Regions from separate parts of the Exiguobacterium alkaliphilum genome, predicted to be linked through region 1. Evidence: riboswitches for the same ligand, from Rfam matches in the RefSeq annotation. Region 1 holds a riboswitch; the other holds the start of a gene.

Region 1 (15,444 bases):
GCGCTCCCCTTCGGTGCCGAAGAAATAGCCCGGTGTCACGGCCACGCCTGCCTCATGAAGCAGCTTTTTGGCGAACGAGGCGGAATCGCCTTCCGGCACTCTCGCCCAGACGAAGAACGAGCCTTTCGGGGCCGTCACGTCCCAGCCGGCTTGGCGCAGGCCGTCCACCAATCGGTCGCGCCGCGTCTCATACAGACGGGACAAGTCATCTCGAACCGACTTCGGTGACTCGAGTGCGGCGACGGCCGCTTCTTGAATCGCGGAGAAGACGCTGACATGGACGTGGTCTTGATACGTGTTGATCGCCTCGATGATGTCTTTGTTGCCGACGGCGAAGGCGACGCGCCAGCCGGACATGTTGAACGCCTTCGACATCGTGTACACTTCGATGCCGACCTCTTTCGCCCCGTCGGCTTGAAGGAAGCTCGGCGGCACGTTCCCGTCAAAGCCGATGCTGCCATAGGCGAAGTCGTGGACGACCATCAGTTCCTGCTCTCGGGCGAAACGGACCGTGTCCTCGAAGAATTGTGGCGTCGCGACGGCGCCAGTCGGATTGCTCGGATAGTTCAAATACATGAGCCGCGCCCCGTGCGTATCGAGCGTGTTGTAATCCGGTAGAAAATCGTTGGCTTCTGTCAGGACGAGGTCATGCACGACCGAACCGGCCAGCCGTGCGCCCGATATATAATCCGGATAGCCCGGATTCGGGAGCAAGATGCCTTCCCCCGGTTCAAGGACACATTGTGGGAGCGTGATCAGCCCCGATTTCGACCCGATTAAAATCGCGACTTCCGTCTCGGCATCGACGTCGACTCCATACTCGTTCAAGTAGAACGTCGACACCGCCTGTTTCAATCGGCTTTGCCCACGGAACGGGCCGTACTGATGGGTCTCCGGGTTCGCGAGCGCCGTCTCGAGCGCCTCGCAGATCGGTTTCGGCGTCGGCAAGTCCGGCGTGCCTTGCCCGAGCCGGATGATATCGGCCCCGGCCTGTTCGAGCGCGGCCACTTCTTTCGCGAGCCCGACGAAGTGCTGTGGGGGTAAAGTCTTAAGTAAGTTTGAACGTCTGTCTGCCATGGATGGTCCTCCTATGCAAAAAACACCCCTTTCCGAGGAAAGGGGTGTCGAGATACAGACGTATTCAAACAACCACCTTCCCATCTCTCAAGGTTACCTTGCTGGAATTAGCACAGTATTGAAACAATCTGTTGCTGAAGCTTCATCGGGCCAGTCCCTCCGCTTCTCTTGATAGAAAGTGTTTATATGCGATTTATGTGTAATATGTCCTTAAGTAAACCAAACGTTCCCATTGCTGTCAATCCTTATTTTGAAAAATGACGAAGTGCTCTTGAAACCCTGAAAAAAAACGGCCATAGTAAAAGAAGAACGTTATTCTGAAAAAAATGTAGGGTGAGGGGTTGGACTCGTGGAGCTAAACCGGCAATTGATTTGGAAACTAACAGTGATCGGCCTGATTTTACTCGTCTTATGGCGGGTCATCAGCGAACCGGACACGATTTCACGCGTGTTGCAGTATACGTTTCAACTATTGACCCCCGTCATCATGGGGATCGCGATCGCCCTCTTGTTGAACACGGTGCTGTCGTATATGGAGGAGCGATTCTCGTTGAAACGATACCAAGGCCTCTTGATCGTCTACGTGACGTTCATCGGGCTGCTCGTCATCTCGGCCGTGACGCTGTTCCCACGCATCTATTCGAGCGTCGCCTCGCTCATCGAGGAGTTGCCGTTTTATATCCGGCAACTTGACGGCTTCGTCGGTCAGTTGAATGCGTTTTTGCAAGATTACAATGAGACGATCGCCCAGACGCTCGACTTCAAGCGGTTCGAGGAGCGTTACTCGGGCTGGGTCGAGACGGCCGTGTTGTCGTCGGTCAGTTACGTCTCGAGCTTCACGATGACGCTCATCAACTTCTTGATTGGGATTGTCATCTCCATCTATCTATTGAAAGACAAAGAAGTGTTCGCCCGGATGTTCAAACGTCTGTTGTATGCGCTGTTCCCTGTCGCCACGGCGAAGACGACGATTGACATCTTCCAGGAGATGGATTACATCTTCAAACGTTACATCATCGGCAAATCGCTCGACTGTCTCATCATCGGTGTGATGGCCGTCATCGGTCTACTCATCATCGGGGCACCGTACGCCCTCTTGCTCGGGGTCATCATCGGGATCTTAAACTTCATCCCGTATGTCGGGCCGCTCCTCGGGATGATTCCGGCGTTCATCATCACATACTTCTACGACCCGTTCACGGCCGTCCTCGTCCTCGTGTTCATCTTCTTATTGCAACAGTTCGATGGATTGTGGCTCGGACCTAAAATTCTCGGCGACAGCGTCGGGATCACGCCGTTTTGGGTCATCACGTCGATCATCATCGGCGGCAGCCTCTTCGGCCTCGTCGGCATGTTCATCAGCGTTCCTGTCACGGCGATGATTCAAGTCATCCTGTCACGTCTCATCGACTATCGATTGTCACGAAAGAATTTGAACGAACTGCTCTAAAATAAGTTGACACATTCAAACAATCTGTCATACAGTTTAGCTGTAGACAACTATTAGAAAGGAGGCTGCCCCATGTCAGTCATGAACGGACTACAGACGAAACTTCATACTGACAGACAGGCTCCTTGACTTTCGTGACAATCGAACGGTTCCGCCTGTCTTTCGAGGCATGCGTAGACAAAGGGACGAGTATGCCTCCGCGCACGCTTCGTCCCTTTTTACTTTCTCAGAAACAGGTGAACCCGTATGTATCAATCACTCAAGCGGCTCGACCGCAACATTTGGATCCGTTTCCTCGGTGAGACGATCACCGGCGTCATGATGTTCATGATTGCCCCGTTCCTCGTCCTCTATTATAGTGACAAGCTCGACAGTTACGTCCAGGTCGGGGTCATCCTCGCGACCGGACCGATCATGGCGCTCATCGGCTCGGTCGTCGGCGGGCGTCTCGCCGACCTTTACGGACGTAAGCCCGTCATGATGACGGCCATCGTCGGGGATGCGCTCGCACTCGTCGGCTTCGCCTTCGCCGATACGTTCTGGCCGCTCCTGCTCTTGAACGCGATGCTCGGCTTGACGAACTCGCTCTTCCATCCGGCAGCGAGCGCCATGGTCGCGGACGTGACCGAGCCGGAACAGTTGAACGAGGCGTTCGGCCTACTCCGAATGGGGCACAACATCGGGGCCGCGTTCGGTCCGCTCCTCGGCAGTGCCGTCCTCTTCCTCGACCGGCAGTATATCTTTATCGCGGCGGCGGTCGTGTTCGGGCTCTACGCGCTCGTCCTAGCCAAGTTCATCCGTGAGACGTTGCCCGAGACGACCGAGCATGAGACGTTATCCAACCAGGACGTGCTCCGCGTCTTCTCACAAGATCGCGTCTTTCTCGTGTTCATCTTTGCCGGCGTTTTCATCTCGATGGGCTTCGCCATTGTCGAGAGCATGTTGCCGCTCTTCTTGCGTGAGTCGCTGCCGACGTTCACGGACCGGCAAAATCCGTTCGCTTACTTGCTCGCCTTGAACGGCATCATGGTCGTCTTGTTCCAGTTCCCGATCGCCTCGAAGCTCGGCCAGAAGCCGTTCGGGAACGTCATGCTCGCCGGGGCGACCGTGTTCGGTGTCGGCATGATGCTTCTCGCCGTCGTCCCGCGTCTCCTCTATTCACTCGGCACGCCATATCTCATGCTCGTCTCCGTCCTCCTCGCCGTCTATGCGTTTTACACGCTCGGCGAGATGATCATGTCGCCTGTCCAGCAAACGTTCATCGCCATGATCGCGCCCGAGAATATGCGCGGGGCCTACAACGGTGCCGCCAGCATCCAGTGGTTGATTGGCGGTGTGACGGCGCCGCTGTTCGCGAGTTTGTTCTTCAACCGGGGCGCCGGGCACGTGGCGCTGCTCCTCGTCGGCGCCGCCAGCTGTGTCTCCGGACTCATCTACTGGCAACTCGGGCGCCGCGTCCGGGCGGCAGAAGCGAAACAGAAGACGGCATGACCGAAAAAACACACTAAACCTTGTTGGTTAGTGTGTTTTTTAGTTTCATTTCAAACGGATTAAATTTTGAAACAGAGATTCATTTTTACTTTACAAACATAACGGTTCTTTTTATGATATGAAAGTTGGGAGGAATCTTTCATGGAAAGAATCAATAAACAGAATATCGTGGACAGTGTGCCACAAAAAGGATTTTTCGGACAGCCAAAAGGGTTGTTCACCTTGTTCTTCACCGAGTTTTGGGAACGTTTCTCGTATTACGGGATGCGGGCCATCCTCGTCTTCTACATGTATTACGAGGTGTATGAGGGCGGCCTCGGCCTTGACCGCAACCTCGCCTTGTCCATCATGTCAGTCTATGGGGCGCTCGTCTATATGTCCGGCGTCATCGGTGGCTGGCTCGCCGACCGCGTCTTCGGTACGTCGCGTGCCGTCTTCTACGGCGGCGTGTTCATCATGCTCGGCCATATCGTCTTGTCTATTCCTGGCAGCCTGACGTTCTTGTTCATCTCGATGGGGTTGATCGTCATCGGCACCGGTCTCTTAAAGCCGAACGTATCGAGCATCGTCGGTGACTTGTATCATGAGACCGACCGTCGCCGCGACGCGGGGTTCAGCATCTTCTATATGGGCATCAACCTCGGGGCGTTCATTTCCCCGCTCCTCGTCGGACACTTGCAGGCCGATTACGGTTTCCATTGGGGCTTCGCCCTCGCCGCCGTCGGGATGTTCATCGGGCTCGTCGTCTTCATCGTCACGAAGAAAGGCAACCTCGGCCTCGCCGGGTCGTATGTGCCGAACCCACTGACCCCATCAGAACGGAAGAACGCAATCACATACTCGGCCATCGCCGTCTTTGTGATTGGGGGGCTGCTCGCCGTCTTGATTCCGCGCGGTCTGTTCACAATCAATACGTTCATCGGACTCGTCGGTGTGTTCGGGATTACGATCCCGACGATTTATTTCATCGTCATGTATCGGAGCCCGAAAACGACCGAAATCGAACGGTCACGTATCCTTGCCTATATCCCGCTCTTCATCGCCTCGGTCATGTTCTGGGCGATCCAGGAGCAAGGGGCGACGATCCTCGCGAACTACGCCGATCAACGCACAAACTTGAACTTCCTCGGCCTCGAACTGAAGGCGGCGTGGTTCCAGTCGCTCAACCCGCTCTTCATCATCCTACTTGCGCCGGTGTTCGCTTGGGTTTGGGTGCGGCTCGGCGACCGTGAGCCGAGCATCCCGGTCAAGTTCGCGTTCGGGATTCTATTCGCCGGACTCAGCTTCTTGGTCATCTTGCTACCGGCTTACTTCGGTGGGCCGAATACGCTCGTCAATCCGCTCTGGCTCGTCCTTAGTTACTTCATCGTCGTCCTCGGCGAGCTCAGCCTGTCGCCGGTCGGACTGTCGGCGACGACGAAACTCGCGCCGGCGGCCTTCTCGGCCCAGACGATGTCGCTCTGGTTCTTGTCGAACGCGGCGGCCCAAGGGATCAACGCCCAGCTCGTCCGCTTCTACTCACCAGAAAACGAGATGATTTACTTTGGGGTCATCGGTGGCGCCGCTATCGTCCTCAGTCTCATCTTGTTCGCCCTTGCACCGGTCATCAAACGCTATATGCGCGGGATCCACTAAAAAGACGCCATTCCTCAACTAAGAGGAATGGCGTCTTTACTTGTTACTTGCGCACTTGGATGAGCGACAAGTAACGATCGATCAAATCTTCGTTGAAATAGTTGTGGAAGCTGTCCGACTTGAGCGATTGGATCGACTCATGGAACGTCGCCGGGAGCGAGGCGATGCCTTGGCTCTCGATTTGCTTCGCCGAGTATTCGAACAAGTCGTCTTCGTTCGGTGCTGACGGTTCGATTTGTTGCTCGATTCCTTCGAGACCTGCATAAATAAGGGCCGCGAGTGCCAAATACGGGTTCGCGCTTGGGTCCGGGTTTCGCACTTCGACGCGTGTCGCACTGCCGCGCGATGCTGGGATTCGAATCATCGAGCTTCGGTTCGACGGGCTCCAGCAAATATTGACCGGCGCCTCAAAACCTGGGACGAGTCGTTCATACGACTCTGGGAGCGGGTTCGTGAAGATGGCCGTCGCCCGGGCATGCTTCAAAATCCCTTCGATGAAGTGACGGGCCGTCGTCGACAATCCATAATCTGCATCCGGCTCCTCGAACGCGTTCTCGGTCGGTTTTCCATCTTTGTCGTTCTTCCAGACCGAGATGTTCAAGTGCATCCCCGACCCGTTTACATCGCGGAGCGGTTTCGGTAAGAACGACACTTTCGCGCCTTTCTCTTGTGCGGCGAGCTGGACGATTTCTTTGAAGAATTGAATGTTGTCCGCTGTATGGAGCGCATCGTCATATTTGATGCCAATCTCGTGCTGGGCGGGTGCCACTTCGTGGTGGACCGCCTCGATATTGAAACCGACCTCGCTTAGGCGATTGGCGATATGTTGTCGTACCTCATAACCTTTGTCTTCTGAGCGGGTCGAGAAGTATCCAGCCTCGTCATAGAATTCACCGTTCTCGTCAAAGATGAAGAATTCCGGCTCAGCCCCGACAAAAATCGAGTAGCCATCCCGGGCAGCACGCTCGAGCGCATCTTTCAAGACGTTCCGGGGATCGAATTCATACCGCTCCCCATCAGGTGTACAAACGTCACAGAAGAAGGCGAGGATGCTCTCTTCACCGTCTTTTTCGTACCGTGGACGATCTAAATCCGGGCGTAAGAATAAGTCTGAGTTTTTGATGGAAGAGAACCCGTCGATGGATGAACCGTCGAACATCGTTTTCCCTTCAAAGACTTCGGGCAACAATTTTGCAGACAGCGTCAATAGCTTTAAATCGCCGAGGACGTCCGAGAAGTAGAGATGGATTTGCGTGATCCCTTTCTCTTCGACCGTTTTCTCAATCTCTGCTTGTTGCTTCCTGTAGCTATCCTTATCAGTTCCGAATAGATTTGCCATGATTCTAAAAAACCTCACTTAAGTTATTTGACAGGTCATCACTGTCATGACGTACCGTTTCGTACGCTTCTCTTTAGTCCATAACCCACTTTAAAAATTGTTAAACCCCAAATTTGAAAACACGAATCAAAGTAGCTTGAAACCTTCCTTGTTGGTATGATGGAGAAAGACTGAACGAGAGAGGAAGAACGCTGTGAACATTTTTATGACAGGTGCGACTGGATTTTTAGGGGGACGGCTCGCGAAAGAGTTGATTGCGCGAGGCCATCACCTCTATGTCCTCGCCCGCTCCCCCGAAAAAGTCACCCATGTTTTTACGTCAAAAGAACGTGAGGCCATCGAAGTGCTCGCCGGTGACTTGACGGCGCCGCTCCTCGGTGCGGACGAGACGTTTATCGAGCGAAATCATGGGAAGGTGGACCTCGTGCTGCATATGGCCGCACTCGTAAAATTCGACGAAGAACTTCGCGATGAGCTGTTCGAGACGAACTTGACCGGCACGAAACAAGTGCTCGGTTTGACGAAAGCACTCGGGTGTCGCCGCTTTTTCCATGTGAGCACGGCCTACACGCTCGGAGCAAAAGAAATCGGCCACGAGACGCTCTATACGGACCAGACGTTCCATAATCCATACGAAGAGAGCAAGGCCCACGCCGAACAGGCCGTCTGGGCGATGCGCCACGAACTCGAGGTCTCGATCTTCCGACCTGCCATCATCGTCGGCGACTCGAAGACAGGAGAAGCCGATTCGAAGTTCACGATGTACGGCTACATGCGCGCCCTCGAGGTGTTCAAACGTCGGCTCGAACGTCGTGGGGCTCCGGCTGGCCCGATTCGGCTCGTCGGGTCGGAGAGCGGGACGTCGAATCTCGTCCCGGTCGACTACGTCGCGGACGTCCTGCTTGCCGCAATCGAACATGCGCGTCCGAACACGATTTATAACGTGACGAACGACACGCCACCACGAAATGCGGACATGCTCGAATTTATGAAAGAGGCGCTCGCTTTCCCCCACTTGAAAATCACAGAGGCACCGACGTCGTCGCTCAGCACGGTCGAGGAGACGTTCAACGAGATGGTGAAAGTGTTCAACCCCTACCTAGACCGAGACATCCGGTTCACCGACGCGAACACGAAACAGTTGCTCGCCGCGGCCGGTTTTCAGCCGCTCGATTTGAACGTCCGGTCGCTGAAGCGTATCGTTGACGCCTATTACGACACGAAATAAAACAGGATGGAGCTGACACAAGTCAGTTCCATCCTGTTTTACGTTTTGTCACAGACGAGGACGATTTTTCCGTCTTGAATCTCGCCTTCGAGCGATTCGACCATCTGTTTCGTCAAGCCGAGGCTCTCGAGCTGCTCGATGCGGTCGTCCGAGTTTTTCGTGAACTTGGACATGAGCGACTCCCAAAGTCCTTTCTCGGTGATCCGATACGGCTGGACACCGGCCTCGGCGGCGAGACGGAGCGTCAATTCTTCATCTTTGGCAAATAAGTAAATGTGCTCGTTCACACAGCCGCCCGACACCATCCCGTTCACTTCATGGTCGACCGACGTCATATCTCGTACGATTCTCGTTTCTAACATCCTTCATCCTCCTAAACGTTCACAGTCAAAATCTAATAATATACTATTCCCAAAAAATGAGCGCTAAAACCCGATTTCTGACGGATTGTTTGAAGGATGGTTCATGTGAACGTGACGGACCAAGATTCGATGTTGAAATGTTCGACGAGTTGACCGACCCGTGCCTGCTCGTCTTCTCCCGAATGAACGCCGTCCCGTGTCGCCTTGAACGCCAGCTCTCCCTGTCTCGGGGTGATTCGTGTGATCCGATAGCCGGCCTGCTGCAATAGCGAAGCGATGATCTCGAGCTTCTCACGCTCGATTGAGCGAAACGTATGATGCGCTTTCATGTCTCTCCTCCTCGCTGACTCCTCAGTATGTACGCTCAAATCAATGATGCTATACTTATGTCAATGAGACAAGGAGTGATATGGATGCCAAAACAAGACATGAATGCGATCATGCTCGACTACTTGAATGAAAAAGAGGACTACGAGGCGTTCGCGGCCAAACTGAAGCAATTACTCAGTGAGTTGCTCGACAATGCCGGGATCCAATTCCATTCCATCGTCGCTCGGGCGAAAGAGGCCGAGAGCCTCTATGCAAAACTATCCAGGAAACCGTATCAATATCGGTCACTTCGGGACGTACAGGACTTGGCCGGGCTACGGATCGTCACGTATTTTCATGACGATGTCCAGGCCGTCGCGCAAATCCTCGAAGAAGAGTTTCGGATCGACCGGGAACAGTCGATTGACAAATCGACGCTGCTCGATGCGAACGAGTTCGGTTACTTATCCGTCCATTATGTCGTCGGGTTGAGCGACAAGCGGCTCGCGCTCGGTGAATATGAGCGCTATCAGGAGAAAGAAGCGGAGATTCAGGTCCGCTCAATCTTGCAACACGCCTGGGCCGAGATTGAGCACGACCTCGGCTATAAGAACCCGAACGCCGTCCCCCCAGAAATCAAGCGTAGCTTCAGCCGCGTAGCCGGGCTCCTCGAGATCGCTGATTCAGAGTTCGTCAATATCCGGAAACAGCTCCGGACGTTCGAACAGGAGACGGTCGAACGAATCATCGCTTCCCCTGAAGAAGTGACGATCACCCGTGACAACTTGAACTATTATATCGCGAACGATCCGACGGTCGAGAAGCTCGACAACGCCATCTTCCAGAGCGACTGGTTGCTCGAGACGGACTTGTCGACAATCATCGAGCTGACGCGCATGTTCCATTACGCCCAGATTCGCACGTTCCACGACTTGAGCGAGACGCTCGATTTGTATTTCAACCGGGCCGTGAACTGTTCGGCGCTTCTCCCGTCTTCGCTCCTTCCCCGTCAAGGGATGGGTGTCGTCTATGCGGTTCTCGCCAAACTGCTCGTGGAAGGGGACGACCAACAGATTGAGTTTTTCTTCCGTCGCTTCTATCCAGACTTGAAACATTATGACGAAATCATCCAACAATTACGGATCCGGGAAGAGCCGACATAACTTTACAGACTTCATGTTTTTATTGTAGAATGTTTTTATGTACTGAAATATATGCAAATAATGATTTTAAGTAGGAGGTACTTCCGAGGATGACAACCCCTGTACAGACAGCATCCCGCCGTCAGCTCGTCGCTGACGCCGAACGCGGGATCCGCATGAACTATCGTGGAGTGAAAAAAAACCTCCGGGCGATGTTCTCACAGTATTTGACGCGTAACGAATTTTTCATCCTTCGGTCACTCTGCCAAACGAGTCCCCAAATCGCTTCGGCACTCTCGAACGAGTTCCAGTTCTCGGCCTCGATGATCACGGCACTCGCAGATGAGTTGACGAAGAAAGGACTCATCTCGCGTGAACGGAGCGAGCGCGACCGCCGCGTCGTCGAACTCCAAGCGACTGAAGAAGGCCGCGCCTTGTTCGAGACGTTAGAAGACATGAAAATCGAGTACTTGATGGACGTGTTCGAGGACTTCTCTGACGAAGAGCTCATCGTCTTGTCGAAGTTGCTCGACCGTATGGACGCGTAACGGTTTACGACGACATCAAAATAAGCCATGGACCCATCCCAATGATGGATTTATGGCTTATTTTTTTACAGATTTTACGAACGGGAAAGCCCATACCGGGCATAGCCCGCCTTTAAGCATGGGATGAAAGTGAGTTCGGATGTGAAGAACATCCGACATTCGGGTATATATATTCCATAGACAAGTACAAGTCTCTAAAACGCCCGTGTCCATCGCACCTTGAGAATCGTATCCGGTTCGGTCACGAAAACATGTGACCGGTAAAACGATGCCTGTCGTCACGTAAAAGACGCTAAAACATCAGGTGGACACACCTGCAACGACCTGTGGTGGATGGTAACAGTCCATCAGCCTGAGAACCTATATGGTCTGTCTCAGGAGGGGTGATGGCACACCCTCATCTGAAGGCTTGAGCAAAACAGAAATGGACTGCGCTCGCACAAGCACTTCAGAATCCCACGGTTTCAATCGTGGGAGTGTCAAATCTATTATTTAGTTTTCATGCGTCGCTCGATCCCGTTTCTTTTCTTCCCACCTACGTTTAGCCTCTTTATGCAAATCGTCCTCGTTGCGAAGGCGCATTCCTCTTAGCTCTCGATTTATCGCGCGTGCCTGCCTTCTGACTGATCTCTTGGTTACGTTGAACCAGATTCCATAGATCGCACTCGCAAGGAACAAGCTCCAAGCGGCCTGTTCTGTGGCGATATAGACGAGAAGGTACATCATAAGCCAAAGACCGACCGATGCGACATACTTTCTAAATGATTTGATCGTTATCTTCCCCGTTCCGCGTCCTGAATAAAAGTGACGACACCGCATTTAACAATAAACAGCCCGGAGTGGCAATCACTCCGGGCCATCGATTTAATTTCGTATGAGCTTCGCCGTCACGATGATTCGATCGCGATACCCACGTTCAGGGTCATAAGGCCCTGCACAGGTGATCAGTTGCAACCGTTCGGATTGTGTGGCCGCAAAGATGGAAGCGAGCGGCACGTCCTCGAGCCGATATCGATTCACGGAGACGACCTCGTACTGTGCGACTCGCTCGTCACGTTGGAGCGTCACCGTCTCTCCGAGTTGTAACGTGGCGAGTTCGCTGAAGATGGCCGGACCTTGGAGATCGTCCAAATGTCCGGATAAGACGACGTTGCCGATTGCGCCGGCACGTGCGCCGTATTGATACCATCCGACTGCATTGACGTCATCCGGCGTGTCCATCCGGTCGAGTCGGTCTTTCCCGACCGGTTCGATTGTCGCATCGACATCAATGGATGGGATGATGAGTCGTTTTGGGATGAACGTTTCCCGGTGAAACGACTGCCGACTGACCTCGGTCGAGGCGAGGACGAGCGGTTCGGCGAATCCGACGGTTGGGAGTCGGAACTCTTTGTCCGGCGCATCGACCTCAGCGGCCATCGAGAGAAACGCGAACGATCCAATCAGTAAAAGCTTAGGCGTCTTGCTGCTTACGACGAAAGACGTAGAAGCCAGCCGCTGCCGCACCGAGGACTGCTGCTGCGAGCAACCAGTTCATCGAAGCAGTCTGGGCGAGTCCGCCTTGTCCAGTCTCAGGAGCTCCAGCCATTTCCCCGCCGTCTGCTGCGAGCAATACTTCAAACGCTGGTTCACCTTCGAGGAGTCCGATCGCGAATGCCGTGTAGTTCTTACCACCTTCAAGGGCGACACCGTCGAGCGCCTTCACGACGTCCGTTGCGCCGGCTGGGCGAACTTCGAGGTCATACGTTCCGGCGTCAAGTGTACCGTAGTCAGATACCGCTTTGAACTCGAGGTTCGAGAAGAGCGGGTCTCCGCCTTTCGGTGCCACATCGACTGCTGGCGCGTCTGGTGCGAAGTGAGCGACACGGACTTTCGACTTGCCATCTTCGAAGTTGGCGTCATCTTCCATCGCTGCGATTTCGATGTTCTCGAGTTGTCCAATCGCTGCAGCGGTATAGAATTTGCCAGCTTCAAGTGAGAGATCCGCTGCGACGACGACCGTCTCAGCGTCACCGGCTGGTTTGATTTCGACGTTATAGTCGCCGGCTGGTAGTGTCAAATAGTCAGTGAGCGCTTTGAACTCTGCGCCTTCGACCGCGACTTCGCCGTTGACATACACATCGACCGCCGGAGCATCAGGTGAAGCGTGAAGCACCCGGACCATCGCATCGCCGTCGTGACCGTCCGCGCTGACTGGTAAGACGAGTGCAAACGCGAGAGCGAGCGTTCCGAGTAGAGACATCATTTTCTTCATGTGAAATTTCCTCCCTTTTCCCCTTAAGTGTGACCGATGGACTACGTACAACAGATTTGGTGTAGTGCTGCATAGCGTGCTACATCTGATTGCTATGTAGCTGGTGACATCTTAAACTTAAGACAACGGGACGATGGCGTAAAGGCGACAGTGTGTCTCGAATGTGCTGTGACGCTTTCTTCGGGTGTTACCGCTTTCTTTACAATATTGTTACTTCCCTGTCTCGATTAAATAAAAACCCCGTGACATACATTGTCACGGGGTCAAATGTGCTCGGGCCCATTCGACGTCGTTGACGAATAACGCGTCGACGCCGAGCCTGCTGAAGCGATGCAATTGTTCTTCCGTCTTGACCGTGTACGGCCGGACACGGATTCCTGCTTCGACCAATGCTTCGATCTCGGCGTCGGTTAACGCGCGGACGCTCGGATGAAGCGCATTCGCCCCGAGCTGTTTCAAATAGGAGACCGGGTCCGTTATCCGTTTTGAGGACAGGGCGGCAAGTTCATATTCGGTCGTCAACTCGCGTAAACGTCGTAATGTCTCGTGATTAAAGGAAGAGACAATAAGACGCTCGGCTGGAAAACCGGTCCGTTCAACGATTTCGATGAGACGATGCTCGATGCCCCGATAGTGCTCGACATCCGTCTTCAGCTCAAGGTTGACGAGGAGCGGTGTCGGCTTGACCAACTTGAGGAACGCTTCGAGTGTCGGAATCGGTTCCTCTCCCCCGAACCGGAACGCCGCGTTAGCTGTCCGGAGCTCGGCGAACGTCTTGTCGACGACACGGCCACGTCCGTCCGTCGTACGCTCGAGCGATTCGTCATGGATGAGCACGAGTTCCCCGTCCCGCGTCATGTGCACGTCCGTCTCGATGCCGTCCGCACCGACCTTGATAGCGGCCTTGAACGCCGACATCGTGTTCTCTGGGTAGTGCGCCATTACCCCACGGTGGGCGTATAGCTTCATCGGCTCACACTGTGCCATATTTGGCCGTCAAATAGCGCACGAGCGGACGGACCGAGATGTCTTCCCCCGTCACTTCCCGAATCAACTCGTTCGGTGTGAGCGATTTGCCGTGGCGATGCACGTTCGTCTCGAGCCACTGCTTGATCGGACCGAACTCCCCGCTCGCAATCCACGTGTCGAGCTCTGGGTGTTGGGCCCGTAGCGTCTCCGTCAATTGGGCCGCATAGACGAGACCGAGGGCATAGCTCGGGAAGTAACCGAACGAACCGCCCGCCCAGTGCACGTCTTGAAGCACGCCTTTCGCGTCGCTCGGGACGTCGACACCGAGGTACTCTTTATAGAGGCGGTTCCACGCCGCCGGCAGCTCGGCAACGGACAACGTGCCTTGGATGAGCGCCTTCTCGAGCTCATACCGGATGATGATATGAAGGCTGTACGTCAACTCGTCGGCCTCGATTCGGATGAGTGACGGTTTCGCCTCGTTCACCCCGGCATAGAACGTCTCGAAATCGATGGACGAAAGCGGCGGATGCTCGGCTTGTAGGCTCGGGTAGACGCTCTTCAAGAAAGCGACGCTTCGGCCGACGAAGTTCTCGAAGAACAACGACTGCGACTCGTGGATGCCCATCGAGGCACCACCGCCGAGTCCGAGTTCGTCGAGTGCGGCATCGATTTGTTGCTCATACGTCGCGTGCCCCGCCTCGTGCATCGTACCGAACAAGGCGTTCCGATAGTCGGCCTCATCATATTTCGTCGTGATGCGGACGTCCCGACGGTTGATCGTAATCTCAAACGGATGGACGGTCGCATCCAAACGACCGCGGCTCAAATCGTAGTCGACGACCCGCATCCAGTCGTGACAGATTCGTTCTTGCGCCTTCTGGTCCATCGACCAGTCGAGGGGCGCCCCCGCCTGTTTCAGTTGACGGATGAGCGGGACGAGCTCATCGCGCAGTCCTTCGAACAATCGGTCGAGTTGCGCGACCGTCATCCCTGGCTCGAAGTCATAGAGCAACGCGTCGTACGGATGTGACGCATACCCGAAATAATCGGCGAACTTCCGTTGATACGCGACAATCTTTTCTAAATATGGTGCGAACATCCCCCAGTCATCCCGTTCTTTCGCTTTCTCCCAAGCGGTCTCCGCTTCTGACACGAGCGTGACGTACGCCTGGTACTCTTCAGGCGGAATCTTCGCATTGCGTTCATATTGCGTCTTGGCGACAGACAGCGAGCGGGACTCGATTGGCGTCAATCCATCTGCCCCTTCCATCTCGTCGAGCAGTCGTTTGAACGATTCGCTCGTCTGACGCTTGAACGCCTCGGTCGAAAGATACCCGATCGTCTCCGCCCGTAACGGTGCCGACTGTTCCGGCATTTGGGTCCGCATATCCCAATAAAGTAACGAGATCGCCTCGTCGAAGGCGCGCAACTGTTTAAAATGCTCGCGCCACTGCTTTGTCAATTCCATGTCATGACCACCCCTGTTCATTTATCCTTACATCACTACTTTATTATATTCGTCAGCCGTTGCCTATCTCCGCATATGGATTTCGACACGGTTTACATTTATGGAACGGAATCCTGAGCCTTTTGACACTCCCACAGCTAAAGCAGTGGGATTCTGAAGTGCTTGTGCG
Region 2 (15,444 bases), 500 kb from region 1:
ACTCAATCTCCAGACGTTCGAGTACGAACATTTGAAAGCGATTACAGGTCCGGAACTCGACCAAATCAAGTCACTCCCGGGCTCGAAAGCGAAGTTGAAAGGTGCCATCTTGAACAAAGGACGCATCGGACAACTGCTCTGGCCGGTGACAGCGAAGACACTCGTCTACTCGGCTCGCCTCACAGGCGAGATCAGCGACACGATCGTCGCCATCGACGACGCCATGAAGTGGGGCTTCGGCTGGAAGTTCGGCCCGTTCGAGACGTGGGACGCGCTCGGCGTCGAGAAGTCGGTCGCCCGCATGAAAGAACAAGGTTACGACGTCCCGGCGTGGATCGACGAGATGCTCGCTGCCGGACACACTTCCTTCTATAAAGGGGACCAGTATTACGACAAAGCGTCTCAGACGTACGTCGAGAAGACCGTCAACCCGAAAGAAGTGAAACTCGCACCGCTCGCCAAGTCGAACGGCGTCGTGCTCGAGAACGGTGGGGCCCGCCTCATCGACATCGGCGACGATGTCGTCGCACTCGAGTTCACGTCACCGAACAATGCGATCGGTGTCGACATCATGCAGATGATCGAGCAGTCCATCGACCTCGTCGAGACCGACTTCAAAGGACTCGTCCTCGCCAACGACGGCAAGAACTTCTGCGTCGGGGCTAACCTCGCGATGATGCTCATGGAAGCGGAAGACGAAAACTGGTACGAGCTCGACTGGATCATCAACAAGTTCCAACAAGTCGTCCAAAAGATTCGCTACGCCGCTCGCCCGGTCGTCGTCGCGCCTTACGGTATGACGCTCGGCGGCGGGACGGAGATCAGCTTGCCAGCCGCACGCATGCAGACGGCGCTCGAGACGTACATGGGTCTCGTCGAAGTCGGCGTCGGCCTCATCCCAGGCGGCGGCGGGAACGTCAACACGTATCGTCGTTTCTTGGAGCAGACACCGAAGGCGATGCAAAACATCGAGAAAGCGGCGCAACAGACGTTCGAGAACGTCGCCATGGCGAAAGTGTCGAAATCGGCGTTTGACGCCAAGACGCTCGGCTATCACCGTGCGGTCGATGGCATCTCGATGAACCGCGACCACTTGACGTTCGATGCGAAACAGACGGTGCTCGGTCTCTACGACGGCTACACGGCACCGGTTCGTGAGAAGTTACCGGTCGTCGGACAGACGGGGAAAGCGACGCTCGAACTCGCGGCGTACGAGATGTTCTATGGCGGCTATATCTCCGAGCATGATTTGAAAATTGCGAAAAAACTCGCCCACGTCATCAGCGGCGGCGATTTGGCATACGGCACGATGGTCGACGAGCAATACTTCCTCGACATCGAGCGCGAGGCGTTCCTAAGCCTCATCGGGGAACCGAAATCGCAGCAACGGATGCAACATATGCTCGTCAAAGGCAAGCCACTTCGGAACTGACAAAAGGGGGATTTCACAGATGAGGGAAGCAGTCATCGTGGCCGGCGCACGAACGCCGGTCGGAAAAGCAAAACGGGGGTCGTTCCGAAACGTCCGCTCGGATGAACTCGCGGGTCACGCGATTAAAGCGACGCTCGAGCGGTCCGGCTACAAAGGGCCCATCGACGACGTCATCATGGGATGCGCCATGCCAGAAGCCGAGCAAGGGATGAACATCGCCCGCTATGCGGCGGTTCGCGGCGGTTTGTCTCACGAAGTGCCGGCCATCACGATCAACCGTTACTGCTCGTCGGGGCTTCAAGCCATCGCCGACGCGGCAGCGAAAATCATGATCGGCCAAGCGACGGCGGTCATCGCCGGCGGCATGGAGTCGATGAGCCTCGTGCCGATGGGTGGACACGTCATCCGTCCGAACCCGAACATCATGGAGACGGCACCAGAATACTACATGAGCATGGGCCATACGGCTGAACGAGTGGCAGCGGAATATAACATCTCGCGTGAGGACCAAGACCGGTTCGCCATCGATAGCCATCAAAAGGCAGCGGCGGCGATCGCCGGCGGCAAGTTCGAAGAAGAGATCGTCCCGGTGACGGTCATCGAGCACGTCCTCGGGGAAGACGGGAAAGTCGCGGAGCGCGAAGTCGTCGTCAAACACGATGAAGGCGTCCGTGCCGACTCGACCGTCGAGGCGCTCGGTAAGTTGCGCCCGGCCTTCAAAATCAAAGGCTCGGTGACGGCGGGGAACGCGTCCCAAGTGTCAGACGGTGCTGCGGCCGTGCTCGTCATGGAGCGCGAAGAAGCGGAGCGACAAGGCTTGAAACCGATGGCGAAGTTCCTCTCGTTCGCGGTCGGCGGGGTCCGTCCGGAAGTGATGGGAATCGGTCCGGTCGTCGCCATCCCGAAAGCGCTCGAGATGGCCGGCGTGAAGCTTGAGGAAGTCGGACTGTTCGAATTGAACGAGGCGTTCGCGAGCCAATCGCTCGGCGTCATCCGTGAACTCGGCATCGACCCGTCGAAAGTGAACGTCAACGGCGGCGCGATTGCCCTTGGACATCCGCTCGGTTGCACGGGTGCGAAACTTTCGGTCTCGATCTTGCATGAGATGAAACGACGCAATGAAAAGTATGGGGTTGTGACGATGTGCATCGGTGGCGGTATGGGCGCTGCTGGCGTCTTCGAATTACTATAAGGGGGAATTGACTATGGAACGGACAGAACACGAATTGATTAAAGGCGGTAGCTTCGTCATCGACGCACTCGACGCGGAGCGTCTCTTCACACCGGAAGACTTCTCAGATGAGCACAAGATGATTGGCGACACGACGGCGAGCTTCGTCGACGACCGTGTCATGCCGGTCCTCGGACGCATCGAGAAGCACGAGTTCGATCTTTCGGTCGAGCTGTTGAAAGAAGCGGGCGAGCTCGGCCTTCTCGGCGCGGACGTGCCGGAAGAGTACGGCGGCTATCAGCTCGATAAAATCTCGTCATCGATTATCACGGAACGCTTCGCCAAAGCGCGTTCGTTCGCCCTCAGCTACGGTGCCCACGTCGGCATCGGGACGCTCCCGATCGTCTTCTTCGGGACGGAAGAGCAAAAGCATAAGTACTTGCCGAAGCTCGCGACCGGTGAATGGATCGCCGCCTACGCCCTCACAGAGCCAGGCTCAGGGTCAGACGCATTAGGTGCCAAGTCGACGGCCGTCTTGAACGAGGCCGGCACGCACTACGTGTTGAACGGGGAGAAGCAATGGATCACGAACGCCGGGTTCGCGAACGTCTTCGTCGTCTACGCGAAAATCGACGGCGACAAGTTCAGCGCCTTCATCGTCGAGCGTGACTTCAACGGGGTGTCGACAGGCGCCGAAGAACAGAAGATGGGGATTAAAGGCTCATCGACACGGACGCTCATCTTAGAAGACGTCGAAGTGCCGGTCGACAACCTCCTCGGGGAGATCGGCAAAGGCCACGTCATCGCGTTCAATATCTTGAACGTCGGACGCTACAAACTCGCCGTCGGTGCGGTCGGTTCGTCGAAACGGGCGTTCGATCTCTCGGTCCAGTACGCGAATGAACGCAAACAGTTCAAGACGCCGATCAGCCAGTTCCCGCTCATCCAAGAAAAACTCGCGATGATGGCGGCGAACATTTACGCGATGGAGAGCTCGGTCTACCGGACGGGCGGCTTGTTCCAAGACAGCCTCGACGCCCTCGGCGACGACAACATGCGTGACGGCTCGAAAGTCGCACAAGCGATTGCCGAGTATGCGATCGAGTGTTCACTCAACAAAGTGTTCGCCTCGGAGACGTTCGACTACGTCGTCGACGAAGCGGTCCAAATCCACGGCGGTTACGGCTTCATGACCGAGTATGAGGTCGAGAACTTGTACCGTGACTCACGGATCAACCGGATCTTCGAAGGGACGAACGAAATCAACCGGTTGATCGTGCCGGGCACGCTCCTCAAGAAAGCGATGAAAGGCGACTTGCCGCTCCTCGCCGAAGCGCAGAAACTCCAAAAAGAGCTCATGAGCTACATGCCGCAAGAACTTGACGGCTCACCGCTCGCGCGTGAGAAGATGTTGCTTTCGAACATGAAGAAAATCAACTTGATGATCGCGGGCACGGCCGTCCAGAAGTACCAGCAAAACCTCCAGAACGAGCAAGAGATTCTCGCGAAGATCGCCGACATCATCAGCGCCATCTACGCGCTCGAGGCGGCCATCGCCCGGACGGACAAAGCGATCGGCCGTACCGGCGCCGAGAAGAACCAGCAGAAAGTCCGTTACACGGAAATCTTCGCCGAGCAAGTGTTCAAGCAAGTCGAACTCATGGCGAAAGAAGTATTGTACGCAGCTTCGTCTGGCGACGAGCAACGCATGCTTCTCTCGGCAATGAAGAAATTCAGCCGCTATCAGCCGATCAACGTCATCGGCACGAAGCGCGAAGTCGCAGCGAGCCTCATCAAAGCGAACAAGTTTATCGTCTAAACGTAAAGCAGGGTCGGCCGGACGCGGTCGACTCTTTCTTTTTGGCCGAGCTAAACCGTACAATGAGGTCAGGAGGGATGTTCATGAGACGAAATGACTTGTTGGAACGGATGGAAGAAATCGGGCGCGCGGTCGCCGAATATGACGGGACGCTCATGCTGCTCGCGCTCGGCTCAATCGGCCTTGAGACGGACCGGCTCGATGAGTACTCGGACCTTGATTTCTTTTTGATCGTCGAGGACGGACAGAAGGGTCGTTTCATCGACAATTTGGATTGGTTAGAAGTCGCACCGTTGGCCTATCAGTTCCAAAACACGAAAGACGGGCACAAAGTCATGTATGCGGACGGGATTTACGCCGAGTTCGCTGTATTCGACTTGCCTGAGATGCCTGCGATCGCCTACACCCCGGGACGCATCGTTTGGCAACGGGATGAGGCGCTCGAGGCGTTCGCGACGCCGAAAATCGTCACACCGGCGACGGATGTCTCACATTGCTATGAAGAGGCGCTGACGAACCTGTATGTTGGCCTGCTTCGCGAGCGGCGAGGGGAACGGCTCGCAGGATTCGAGCTCATTCAAGTGTCGGCCGTGAATAACGTCTTGAAGGCACACGGGGAGATGAGTGACCCGTTCAATCCGACCCGGCGCGTGGAAGTTCAACATCCTGAGATGATCGCGTTCCTCGAGCGAGCGGTGCTCGGATATGGACGTTCCGTCGAGGCGGCCGCCTACATCCTCGCATATATCGAAGAACGTCACCCGGTCAATGCGACGCTGAAGCGGGAAATTGACCGGTTGCTTCGGACGTGAAGTCAAGAAACGAGATATGCTACATTAACAGAAGAGGTGATGAACAATGGTGACACTATACGGCTATCCACCGTGCAGCACATGCAAGAAAGCAGAGAAATGGTTGAAAGAGAACGACGTGGCCTATACATACGTCCATATCGTCGAGGCGACACCGTCGAAAGACGAGTTGGCCGAGCTGTGGAAGCAGTCCGGGCTACCGCTCAAAAAGTTTTTCAATACGAGCGGCCAAGTGTATCGTAACGAAGGCATCAAAGATCAGTTGCCGAACTTATCAGAAGACGAACAACTCGAGCTCCTCGCAAGCAATGGTATGCTTTTGAAGCGTCCGATTGTGACGGACGGGGAAAAAACGACGGTCGGATTTTCGGAAAAGTCGTTTACAGACGTTTGGGGCGAAGTGCTATAATACACGTGTGAGTCTAATTTATTTGAGGGGGAAGTTAGGATGAGCAAAGTACCTGCCAATTTACGTTATTCAAAAGAACACGAATGGGTTGAAGTGAACGGGAGCGTGGCCCGCATCGGGATCACGGACTTCGCACAGAGCGAACTCGGGGATATCGTCTTTGTCGAACTTCCTGAAGTCGGGGGCACGATTCTAATTGATGAGCCGTTCGGTTCGGTCGAATCGGTCAAGACGGTGTCGGAGCTTTACGCACCGGTCTCTGGTAAAATCACAGCGGTCAACGAGTCGCTCGCGGATTCGCCAGAACTCGTGAACGAAGCACCGTTCGAAGGCGCTTGGATGATTGAAGTCGAGTTGAACGACGCGTCAGACGTTGACAAGCTCATGACAGCCGAAGAATACGAAGCGATGATTCAAGGCTAAACAAAACCCGGTTTCTCTTCACGAGAAGCCGGGTTTTTTTCATTCGAAGTCGAGACGATAATGTTCCGGACGGATGAGCGGGGTCCGGTTGAACAGTTTGAAGAAGAAGACACCGAGCGCGATCGGGATGAGACCGAACAAGACGATGACGAGCATGACGTTGAAGAGCGCGAAACCGCCCGGCATCAAATGAAGCGCATTGATCGGTCCGATGAGCCCCGAGACACCGAATCCGGCACTGATCGGCGTGCCTTCGATTCGAAGGATACCGGCGAGCGCACCGAGAATGGCCGCGTTCGCGAGCACGGGGAGCATCATGATCGGACGACGGATGAAGTTCGCCATCTGAATCTTCGGTGAACCGAGGAAGTGGGCGATTGACGTGCCGGTCGCGTTCATCTGCCACCCGGCGATCGCGAGCCCGAAACCGGCGGCGACGACACCGAGATTGGCCGCCCCGGCCGCGACGCCCGATAGGCTGATCGCCGTGGCGATCCCGACCGTCGAAATCGGCGAGACGATGATGAGCGAGAACGCCATCGCGATCAAGATGCCCATGACGACCGGTTGTAGTTCCGTCATCGTCATGATGATCGTCCCGACGTACGTCGTGATCTGTGAGATATACGTGAGCAGGAACGCGCCGATGCCTCCGGCGACGACGATGACCGTCATCGGCAAAACGAGTACCGTGTACGTCTTTAAGCGTGGTGACAGTTGCATGACGAGATACGTCGCGAGGGCCGCCGTCACACCGGCCGTGATGACGTCACCGATGCCGGCCATGAGGAAGGTACCTTCCTCGATGCGGATGGCACCGCTCCCGACGTGTGTCGCGATGCCGATCGTCCCGGCCTCGAGTGCCGTGCGGCCGAACTGCATGGCGACGGCGACCCCGATAATGACCGGGAGGAGGCGCATCGCGATCGTCGTCGCGTCTAAGATGAACTGGAGCGACGGAAAATACGGCAAGATGGCTTTCGTCAATTCACCGAGCAATGCGCTCGGAATGAGGGCGATCAAAATGGCAAGGCTGAGTCCGTTCAATACGTTCATCAAGAACTGTTTTCCGGTAAGTCGTTCTTCCGTCATGTCTTCTTCACCTATCCTTCTCTTTTACTGTTATGTACAAAAGCATTAAAGTTATTGACCATACTATGCCTCTTTCGGACGCACGTCAACCAGAAAAATGGAAGTATTCAGAATTTTTTCAAATCGAGCACAACTTTTGAATGTCGGGACGAAGCTTCTTATAATCAGGAGAGAGGTGAGAAATATGGTGACAGACGGATTGTTATATATATACGCCCCAATGTGTGGTACATGCGCCGTGGCCGAGCGGATGCTCACGGTCGTCGAGGCGGTCGATCCTAATTTAAAGATTGAAAAACGCGATGCGAACTTCATCCCAAACGAGCTGGAAGCGTATCAAGTGATGAGCGTCCCGGCGCTCCTGAAGCTTGAAAATGGCCAAGTGACCGATCGAATCTATGCGTTCCAAAACGTGCAACACGTGCTTTCCTTCGTCAAGTGACGGAGGAACATTAGAATAATCTGAAAATTTTAAATAATCAGTTGACACAGAAAGTTCACGAATGGTATATTCATTACAACATCTTACTTGAACACAAAAATAGGACGCGATTTACTCGCAATCAAGACGTTCAGGCATCGCCGAACCACCCGCTTACGCGATTTTGAAGTGGACCTTCCCTTCGATTGTCCCCCAAAAAAATCAAGCGAAGGAATACAGACCGCGTAGCCGTTCGGTACATGTCAGGATTGGGTGATTGACGAGTAACATCCCCCATATTAAGGATGAATGCTCTGATCGGGCAAAAGGGGTTCATCTATGGGTTGTCCTTCCTGTGACTCAAGGTGCTACGTTCTGTGTCGTCTTCGGACGGCACCTTTTTTTATTTTTTCGCATAAAATAGTTTGACATGAAAATAATATGTCGCTATGATAAGGCTAATCGAATATACAACACTCTTATCAAGAGAGGCTGAGGGACTGGCCCTATGACGCCCAGCAACCGCGGAGCAATCCGAAATGGTGCTAATTCCAGCAAGGTGTATACCTTGGAGGATGAGAGCAATCGTTGTCCGTACCGATAAAGTACGCACGTTTGCTCAAACGTGCGTACTTTTTTTGTTGTCAGGAGGGAAAGGGATTGATTCAACTACGCAATGTGGCCAAATGGTTCGACACGAAAAACGGTCGAGTCCAGGCGGTCGATGATGTGTCGCTTACAATCGAAAGCGGCGAAATTTTTGGAATTATCGGATATTCAGGGGCAGGGAAGTCGACACTCATTCGACTCCTTAACCGGCTCGAGTCACCTTCGAGCGGCACGATCGAGGTGGCCGGGAGTGAATTGACGAAGCTTAGTCCAAAAGAGTTACGAGGGGTTCGCAAAAACGTCTCAATGGTGTTCCAACACTTCAATCTACTCTGGTCGCGCACGGTCGCTGAAAACATCAGCTTCCCGCTCGAACTTATCGGGGTACCGGCAAGCGAGCGGAAACGCCGCGTCACCGAACTCGTCGAACTTGTCGGGCTCGCCGGACGTGAAGACAGTTACCCATCACAACTATCGGGTGGTCAAAAGCAGCGAGTCGGGATTGCCCGTGCGCTCGCTACGAATCCAGAAGTGCTCCTCTGCGATGAAGCGACGAGCGCGCTCGACCCGAAGACGACCGACTCGATTCTCGAGTTACTCGTCGACATCAATAAAAAGCTCGGCTTGACGATTGTGCTCATCACGCACGAGATGCATGTCATCCAAAAGATTTGTCATCGCGTCGCGGTCATGGAAGCAGGGAAAGTCGTCGAGATCGGGCAAGTCGCCGACGTGTTCCAACATCCGGAACAACCGATCACAAAAGAGTTCGTCAAACAGATCGGCGCGGTCGACGACATGTCGCTCACGTTCGAGCATTTGAAGGCGCGCTATCCGAGTGGTCAAATCGTCAAGCTCAAGTTCTTGAACGAGACGGCCGAACAGCCGATTCTCTCAGACGTCTTGAAGACGCATGATATCGGCTTCAACATCATCGGCGGGAACGTGACGCAGTCACAAGTCGGCGCGCTCGGGACGCTATTTATTCAACTGATCGGAGAGCCGGCTGAAGTCGAGCGGGCCATCGCCTCAATCCGATCGCAGGCAGTGGAAGTGGAGGTGGAGAACGATGTTTCCTAACGTAGACTGGGAGATTATGCTCGAAGAGACGTGGCAGACGATTTATATGACGCTCGTCGCCGGTGGCGCGACGTTCGCCTTCGGTCTCGCACTCGGGATGATCCTGTATGTGACAAACGAACCGCTCATGATGAAAAATCGTTCTATTTATACGGTCGTCAGCGCGTTCGTCAACGTGTTCCGTTCGATTCCGTTCATTATTTTAATCATTTTGCTCATTCCGTTCACGAAAATCGTCGTCGGCACGATCCTCGGTTCGACGGCGGCGCTCCCGGCACTCATCATCGGGGCGGCCCCGTTCTATGCACGGATGGTCGAGCTCGCGCTTCGTGAGATTGACCGCGGTGTCATCGAGGCGGCCGAATCGATGGGTGCGACGAAATGGCAAATCATTTATAAAGTATTGTTCCCAGAGGCACTTCCGGCCATCGTGTCCGGGATCACGGTCACACTCGTCGCAATCGTCGGTTATACGGCGATGGCGGGCGTCGTCGGTGGCGGTGGTCTCGGTAACTTGGCGTTTCTTGACGGGTTCCAGCGTTCGCGGAACGACGTGACGTTCGTCGCGACCGTCCTCATCTTAGTCATCGTCTTCGTGATTCAGTTCATCGGAGACCGACTTGTCACAAGAATCGATAAGCGCTCTGCTTAATCAAATAAAAAACATTTGGAGGGTTCACACATGAAATCATGGAAAACAGTACTCGGTTTAACGGCAGCATCAGCACTCACAATTCTCGCGGCTTGCGGCGGCGGGGATTCAGAATCAGGCGCAGGTGGCGATGACAAGACGCTCGTCATCGGCGCATCGAACGTGCCACACGCAGAGATTTTGGAGCATGTGAAAGATGAATACGAAGCAAAAGGCTACAAGCTTGAAATCACGAAGTTCCAAGACTACGTCCTCCCGAACCGTACACTTGCGGACGGAGAGCTTGACGCGAACTACTTCCAACACGAGCCATACCTCGAGTCACAAATGGCTGAAAACAAAGATTATAAATTCGCATCAGCCGGTGGCGTCCACATCGAGCCGATCGGTGTCTACTCACAAGACTACGCCTCACTCGATGAGCTTCCAGATGGCGCTGAAATCATCATGAGCTCGTCGGTCGCAGACCATGGCCGTATCCTCACGATGCTCCAATCAGAAGGCTTGCTCACGCTCGCTGAAGGCAAGACGGTCGACGCGACAGTCGCTGATATCGTCGACAACCCGAAAAACTTGACGTTCAAGACGAACGTTGAAGCGGCTCTTCTTCCGCAAGCGTACAACAACGGGGAAGGCGACGCCGTTCTCATCAACACGAACTACGCAATCGACGCCGGTCTCAACCCGCTCGAAGACGCCATCGCACTCGAAGGCGAAGATTCACCGTACGTCAACTTGATCGTCACACGTGAAGGCGACGAGAATGACGAGCGCGTCAAAGCACTCCTTGAAGTCCTCACGTCAGAAGAGACACAACAGTGGATCTTAGAGGAATACAAAGGTGCCGTCGTACCGGTTAACCAATAATCACGCGAGGCTCGGGATATCCCGGGCCTTTTTTGTTTGGCGTGGTGTTCTTTCACAAAGAGAAGTACACTATTTATATGTAGGAAAAGGGGGGATTCGGATGAACATGAGACAGATTCATCCGCTGACGCTAGGCGTCTTGTTCGGTACGTTCTTTGCCCGGCTGTCGACTTTTTTCGTCATGCCATTTTTTGCGATTTATCTCGCGACGCTCGGTTTCTCGGCGAGCGTCATCGGGACGGTGTTCGCCGTCTCGGCCATCTCCGGGCTGTTCATGAGTTTCTTTGGAGGGACGCTCTCGGACCGTCACGGACGGAAGCAGCTCATGCTGATCGGCATCGGCTTGAATGCGCTCACGTTCACCGGTTTCGCGCTCGCGACGGAACTCGTTTGGTTTTACATATTTTCCGTGCTCATGGGCGTGTCCCGTTCCTTTTTAGAGCCGGCGTCTCGCGCGCTCATCAGCGATACGACGAAGCCCGAGCAACGTGTCATCGTCTATAACGTCCGCTATTTCTTAATCAACATCGCCGCGGCGATCGGTCCGCTGCTTGCGGTCGTCTTGTCGCTCACCGGGGCGAAGAGCGCGTTCTTCATCGTGACCGCTGTGTACGTCCTCTATGGCCTCATCATCACGTCGCTGTTCCGGAAGTATCCGTTTGAAGAGAGTGATGCGACGAAAGCACGACCAAGGCTGACGGAGACGTTCCGGGTGCTACGGGCGGACAAGACGTTCCGTTACGTCATCATCGGGATGATTTTCGCCATCATCGGTTACAGTCAATTCAACTCGACGCTACCGCAGTTCATCGCGTTCCATGACGGGTTCAGCGACGGCTCGCGGCTGTTCGCGTACTTGTTGACGGTGAATGCGATCACGGTGCTCATCGTGCAGTATCCGATTATGCGGTTCGGCATTCGCGTCTCGCCAATCAAATCGCTCTTCTTCGGGGTGGCGACGCTGTCGATCGGTCTCCTTCTCATCGGCTTCGCTTCGGAAGTATGGGTGCTCTTCGTCGCCATGGTCATCTTCACGGTCGGGGAAGTGCTCATGTTCACGATGACGGACGTCTTGACCGACGAACTGGCGCCGGAACATTTACGGGGGACGTATTTTGGGGCGATGGGACTGACAGCGCTCGGGCAATCGGTCGGGCCGATTATCGGCGGACTGTTGCTCGATGGATTTAACAATGCGGCCTTGCCTGTATTTGGGAGTTTGGCCGTTGTCACGGCGTGCGGGGCGTTCTTCTTTATGGGGGCGTTCACGGAGCGGAAAGCAACATTGGCGCTCATCGAGGAAAAAGTTGGATAATATCTTGATTTCTCAATATTCCCATTCTCAATATTTATGTTTTTATTGAGAATGAAGAATAAGGTGAGTCGCTTGAAATAAAAAATTGCCTAGATTAAGATTAGAATATATCTAATCTACGCCACAAATGGCGAGAAAAACGGAAGGGGTATCCGAATGTCTAACGTACCACACATGAAAATTGATGACCTCCGCGTCTCAATCGAAGGAAAAGAGATTGTCAAAGGTCTTAATCTTGAAATTAAAGGTGGCGAGATTCACGCCATCATGGGTCCAAACGGAACGGGTAAATCAACACTCGCATCTGCACTTATGGGCCACCCATTGTATGAAGTAACAGGCGGAAGCGTCGATTTGAACGGCGAAGACGTGCTCGAGATGGAAGTCGACGAGCGTGCACAGGCGGGTATGTTCCTCGCCATGCAGTACCCTGCTGAAATCAGCGGTGTCACAAATGCAGACTTCTTGCGTTCAGCGATCAACTCGCGTCGTGAAGAAGGTCAAGAAATCTCGCTCATGAAGTTCATCCGTGAACTCGACGCGAAGATGGACGTTCTCGAAATCCCTTCAGAAATGGCGCACCGCTATTTGAACGAAGGTTTCTCAGGTGGAGAAAAGAAACGTAACGAAATTCTTCAAATGATGATGATCAAACCGAACATCGCGATTCTTGACGAGATTGACTCAGGTCTTGATATCGATGCACTCAAAGTCGTCGCAACGGGCGTCAACGAGATGCGTTCAGAAGAGTTCGGCTGCTTAATCATCACGCACTATCAGCGTCTCCTCAACTACATCGAGCCAGACTTCGTCCACATCATGATGGATGGGAAAATCGTTATGTCTGGCGGCAAAGAGCTCGCACAGCGACTCGAGGCAGAAGGTTACGACTGGGTTAAACAAGATCTCGGAATGACAGTAGACACAGAAGCGTAAGGAGGCTGTACGATGACCGTACAATTTGAATTGGATGCGCAAGCATTGTCGGCACGTGCAGAGGCGCTCGGAGGACCTGCTTGGATGGTCAACCGTCGTAAAGAAGCAGCAGAACTCGCGCCGACTCTCGCTTTGCCGAAAGTTGAAAAGATTAAAATTGAGAAATGGGATTTCACAAGCGGCGACGTGGAGCTCGCGAAGCTCGACGGCCTCACGCCTGAAATCGAGGCACTGTTAGGAGACCATCGTACGAACGTGCTCGTTGAACGCAACGGTCATGTCGTCTATAACGAACTCCAAGTGCCAGAAGGCGTCTTGTTCATGGGAATCAAAGAGGCGATGGACCAACATCCGGACCTCGTCGAGAAATATTTCATGACCGAAGGCGTCCGTGTCGACGAAGAGCGCTTGTCAGCTTTGAACGCGGCCTTGACGAACGGCGGCGCATTCTTATACGTCCCGAAAAACGTACAAGTGAAAGACCCGCTTCAAGCCATCTTCACGATGGAACAAGCGAACGGTGCCCTCTATCACCACACAATCGTCGTGGCAGATGAAGGCAGTGAAGTGACGTTCATCGAGAGCTTCCTTTCGAACACGAACGAGCCGCACACGGTCAACGCCGTGACGGAAGTGTTCGCTGCGGCGAATGCGAAAGTCGTCTTCGGTGGCGTCGATCAACTCGCTGAGTCAGCGCTAACGTTCATGAACCGTCGCGGTGTCGTGTACGAGAACGCTCGTCTCGAGTGGGCCCTCGGTCACATGAACGATGGGAACTCGGTCGTGGAGACGAAGACACACCTCGTCGGCGACAACACGTTCTCGGATACGAAAGCTGTCACGATCGGTCGTGGCGCACAGAAACAAAACTTCAACATCCGGACGGACCATTTCGGTAAGTCGTCAGAAGGATTCATCTTGATTCACGGCGTCCAAAAAGATTCGGCGACAGCCATCTTCAGCGGAACGTCGATGATTCACCACGGGGCCTCGAAGTCGAACGGTGTCCAAACGGAGCGCGTCTTGATGCTCTCTGAAAAGGCACGCGGCGATGCGAACCCGATCCTTCTCATCGATGAAGATGATGTCATGGCCGGTCACGCCGCGTCAGTCGGTCGTGTCGACGACATTCAACTTTATTACTTGATGAGTCGTGGACTTTCACGTCAAGAAGCGGAACGCTTAATCATTCACGGCTTCTTGAACCCGGTCGTTGAGCAACTCGCAATCGAGTCGGTCAAAGACCGTCTCCGTGAAGTCATCGAAGGGAAAGTGCGCTAACATGATTGATGCCTCGATTCGTAACCAATTCCCGATTTTAAATCAGGAAATCAACGGTCACCCGCTCGTCTATCTCGACAGTGCGGCAAGCTCGCAAAAACCGCTGGCTGTCATCGAGGCGATCGAGGAGTACTACAAGCGCAACCATTCGAACGTGCACCGTGGCGTCCATACGCTCGGGACACAGGCGACGGACGCATATGAAGGGGCACGCGAACGCGTCCGCTCGTTCATCAACGCGAACGTCGTCGAAGAGATTATCTTTACGCGTGGGACGACGACGGCGATTAACCTCGTCGCGTCGAGCTACGGTGACGCGAACGTCGGCGAAGGGGACGAGATCGTCCTCACTCCGATGGAGCATCACGCGAACCTCATTCCGTGGCAACAGCTCGCCAAACGGAAAGGGGCGACGCTCCGTTACGTCGAATTGACGCCGGACGGTCGGGTGACGCTCGACGCGGTTCGTGCCGTTTTATCGGACCGGACGAAGATCGTCGCGATGAGCCACGTCTCGAACGTGCTCGGGACGATTAACCCAATCGCGGACGTCGCGAAGCTCGCCCACGAGAAAGGTGCGGTCATGGTCGTCGATGCGGCACAGAGCGCACCACACCGGAAGCTTGACGTGCAGGCGCTCGACTGTGACTTCCTCGCCTTCTCAGGCCATAAGATGCTCGGTCCGACCGGGATTGGCGTCTTATATGGTAAGAAAGCGCTCCTTAAACAGATGGAGCCGGTCGAGTTCGGCGGCGAGATGATCGATTACGTCGATTTATATGAGTCGACGTGGAAAGACATTCCGTACCGTTTCGAGGCGGGTACACCGATTATCGCCGGTGCCGTCGGGCTCGCCGCTGCCATCGACTTCTTAGAAGACCTCGGTCTCGAGAACATCGAGGCACACGAGCGGGCGCTCGCATCGTACGCGATTGAGCAGATGAAGACGATTGAAGGCATCGAGATTTACGGACCGGAGGAACGGGTCGGGCTCGTCACGTTCAACCTAGGTGACGTGCACGCTCACGACCTCGCGACCGTCCTCGATATGCAAGGGATCGCGGTCCGGGCCGGTCACCACTGTGCCCAGCCGCTCATGCGCCTTTTAAAGCAATCCTCGACGGC

What was found. Region 1 has a riboswitch for S-adenosylmethionine ahead of KB235_RS08940 (aminotransferase class I/II-fold pyridoxal phosphate-dependent enzyme). Riboswitches for the same ligand answer to the same signal wherever they lie in the genome.
Region 2: linked by a shared signal. The riboswitch ahead of KB235_RS06410 (methionine ABC transporter ATP-binding protein) and the one ahead of KB235_RS08940 (aminotransferase class I/II-fold pyridoxal phosphate-dependent enzyme) in region 1 are both predicted to bind S-adenosylmethionine.

Annotation. Positions count from the first base shown of each region.
Region 1 covers NZ_CP073101.1:1,718,956-1,734,399, reverse strand. The annotation lists gene KB235_RS08940 (aminotransferase class I/II-fold pyridoxal phosphate-dependent enzyme) at 1-1,077, opposite strand, end outside; SAM riboswitch class I at 1,155-1,255, opposite strand; gene KB235_RS08935 (AI-2E family transporter) at 1,427-2,527, shown strand; gene KB235_RS08930 (MDR family MFS transporter) at 2,774-4,018, shown strand; gene KB235_RS08925 (peptide MFS transporter) at 4,160-5,653, shown strand; gene KB235_RS08920 (glutamine synthetase family protein) at 5,697-6,992, opposite strand; gene KB235_RS08915 (SDR family oxidoreductase) at 7,186-8,220, shown strand; gene KB235_RS08910 (YflT domain-containing protein) at 8,259-8,582, opposite strand; gene KB235_RS08905 (hypothetical protein) at 8,684-8,911, opposite strand; gene KB235_RS08900 (GTP pyrophosphokinase) at 8,996-10,054, shown strand; gene KB235_RS08895 (MarR family winged helix-turn-helix transcriptional regulator) at 10,144-10,581, shown strand; gene KB235_RS08890 (class F sortase) at 11,446-12,000, opposite strand; gene KB235_RS08885 (DUF4397 domain-containing protein) at 12,035-12,835, opposite strand; gene KB235_RS08880 (glycerophosphodiester phosphodiesterase) at 13,091-13,822, opposite strand; gene KB235_RS08875 (carboxypeptidase M32) at 13,809-15,275, opposite strand.
Region 2 covers NZ_CP073101.1:1,223,007-1,238,450, forward strand. The annotation lists gene KB235_RS06370 (3-hydroxyacyl-CoA dehydrogenase/enoyl-CoA hydratase family protein) at 1-1,432, shown strand, start outside; gene KB235_RS06375 (acetyl-CoA C-acetyltransferase) at 1,452-2,624, shown strand; gene KB235_RS06380 (acyl-CoA dehydrogenase family protein) at 2,638-4,422, shown strand; gene KB235_RS06385 (hypothetical protein) at 4,506-5,234, shown strand; gene KB235_RS06390 (arsenate reductase family protein) at 5,281-5,643, shown strand; gene gcvH (glycine cleavage system protein GcvH) at 5,683-6,066, shown strand; gene KB235_RS06400 (PTS sugar transporter subunit IIC) at 6,106-7,158, opposite strand; gene KB235_RS06405 (thioredoxin family protein) at 7,343-7,600, shown strand; SAM riboswitch class I at 8,056-8,161, shown strand; gene KB235_RS06410 (methionine ABC transporter ATP-binding protein) at 8,240-9,268, shown strand; gene KB235_RS06415 (methionine ABC transporter permease) at 9,258-9,920, shown strand; gene KB235_RS06420 (MetQ/NlpA family ABC transporter substrate-binding protein) at 9,951-10,787, shown strand; gene KB235_RS06425 (MDR family MFS transporter) at 10,888-12,102, shown strand; gene sufC (Fe-S cluster assembly ATPase SufC) at 12,277-13,038, shown strand; gene sufD (Fe-S cluster assembly protein SufD) at 13,051-14,319, shown strand; gene KB235_RS06440 (cysteine desulfurase) at 14,321-15,444, shown strand, end outside.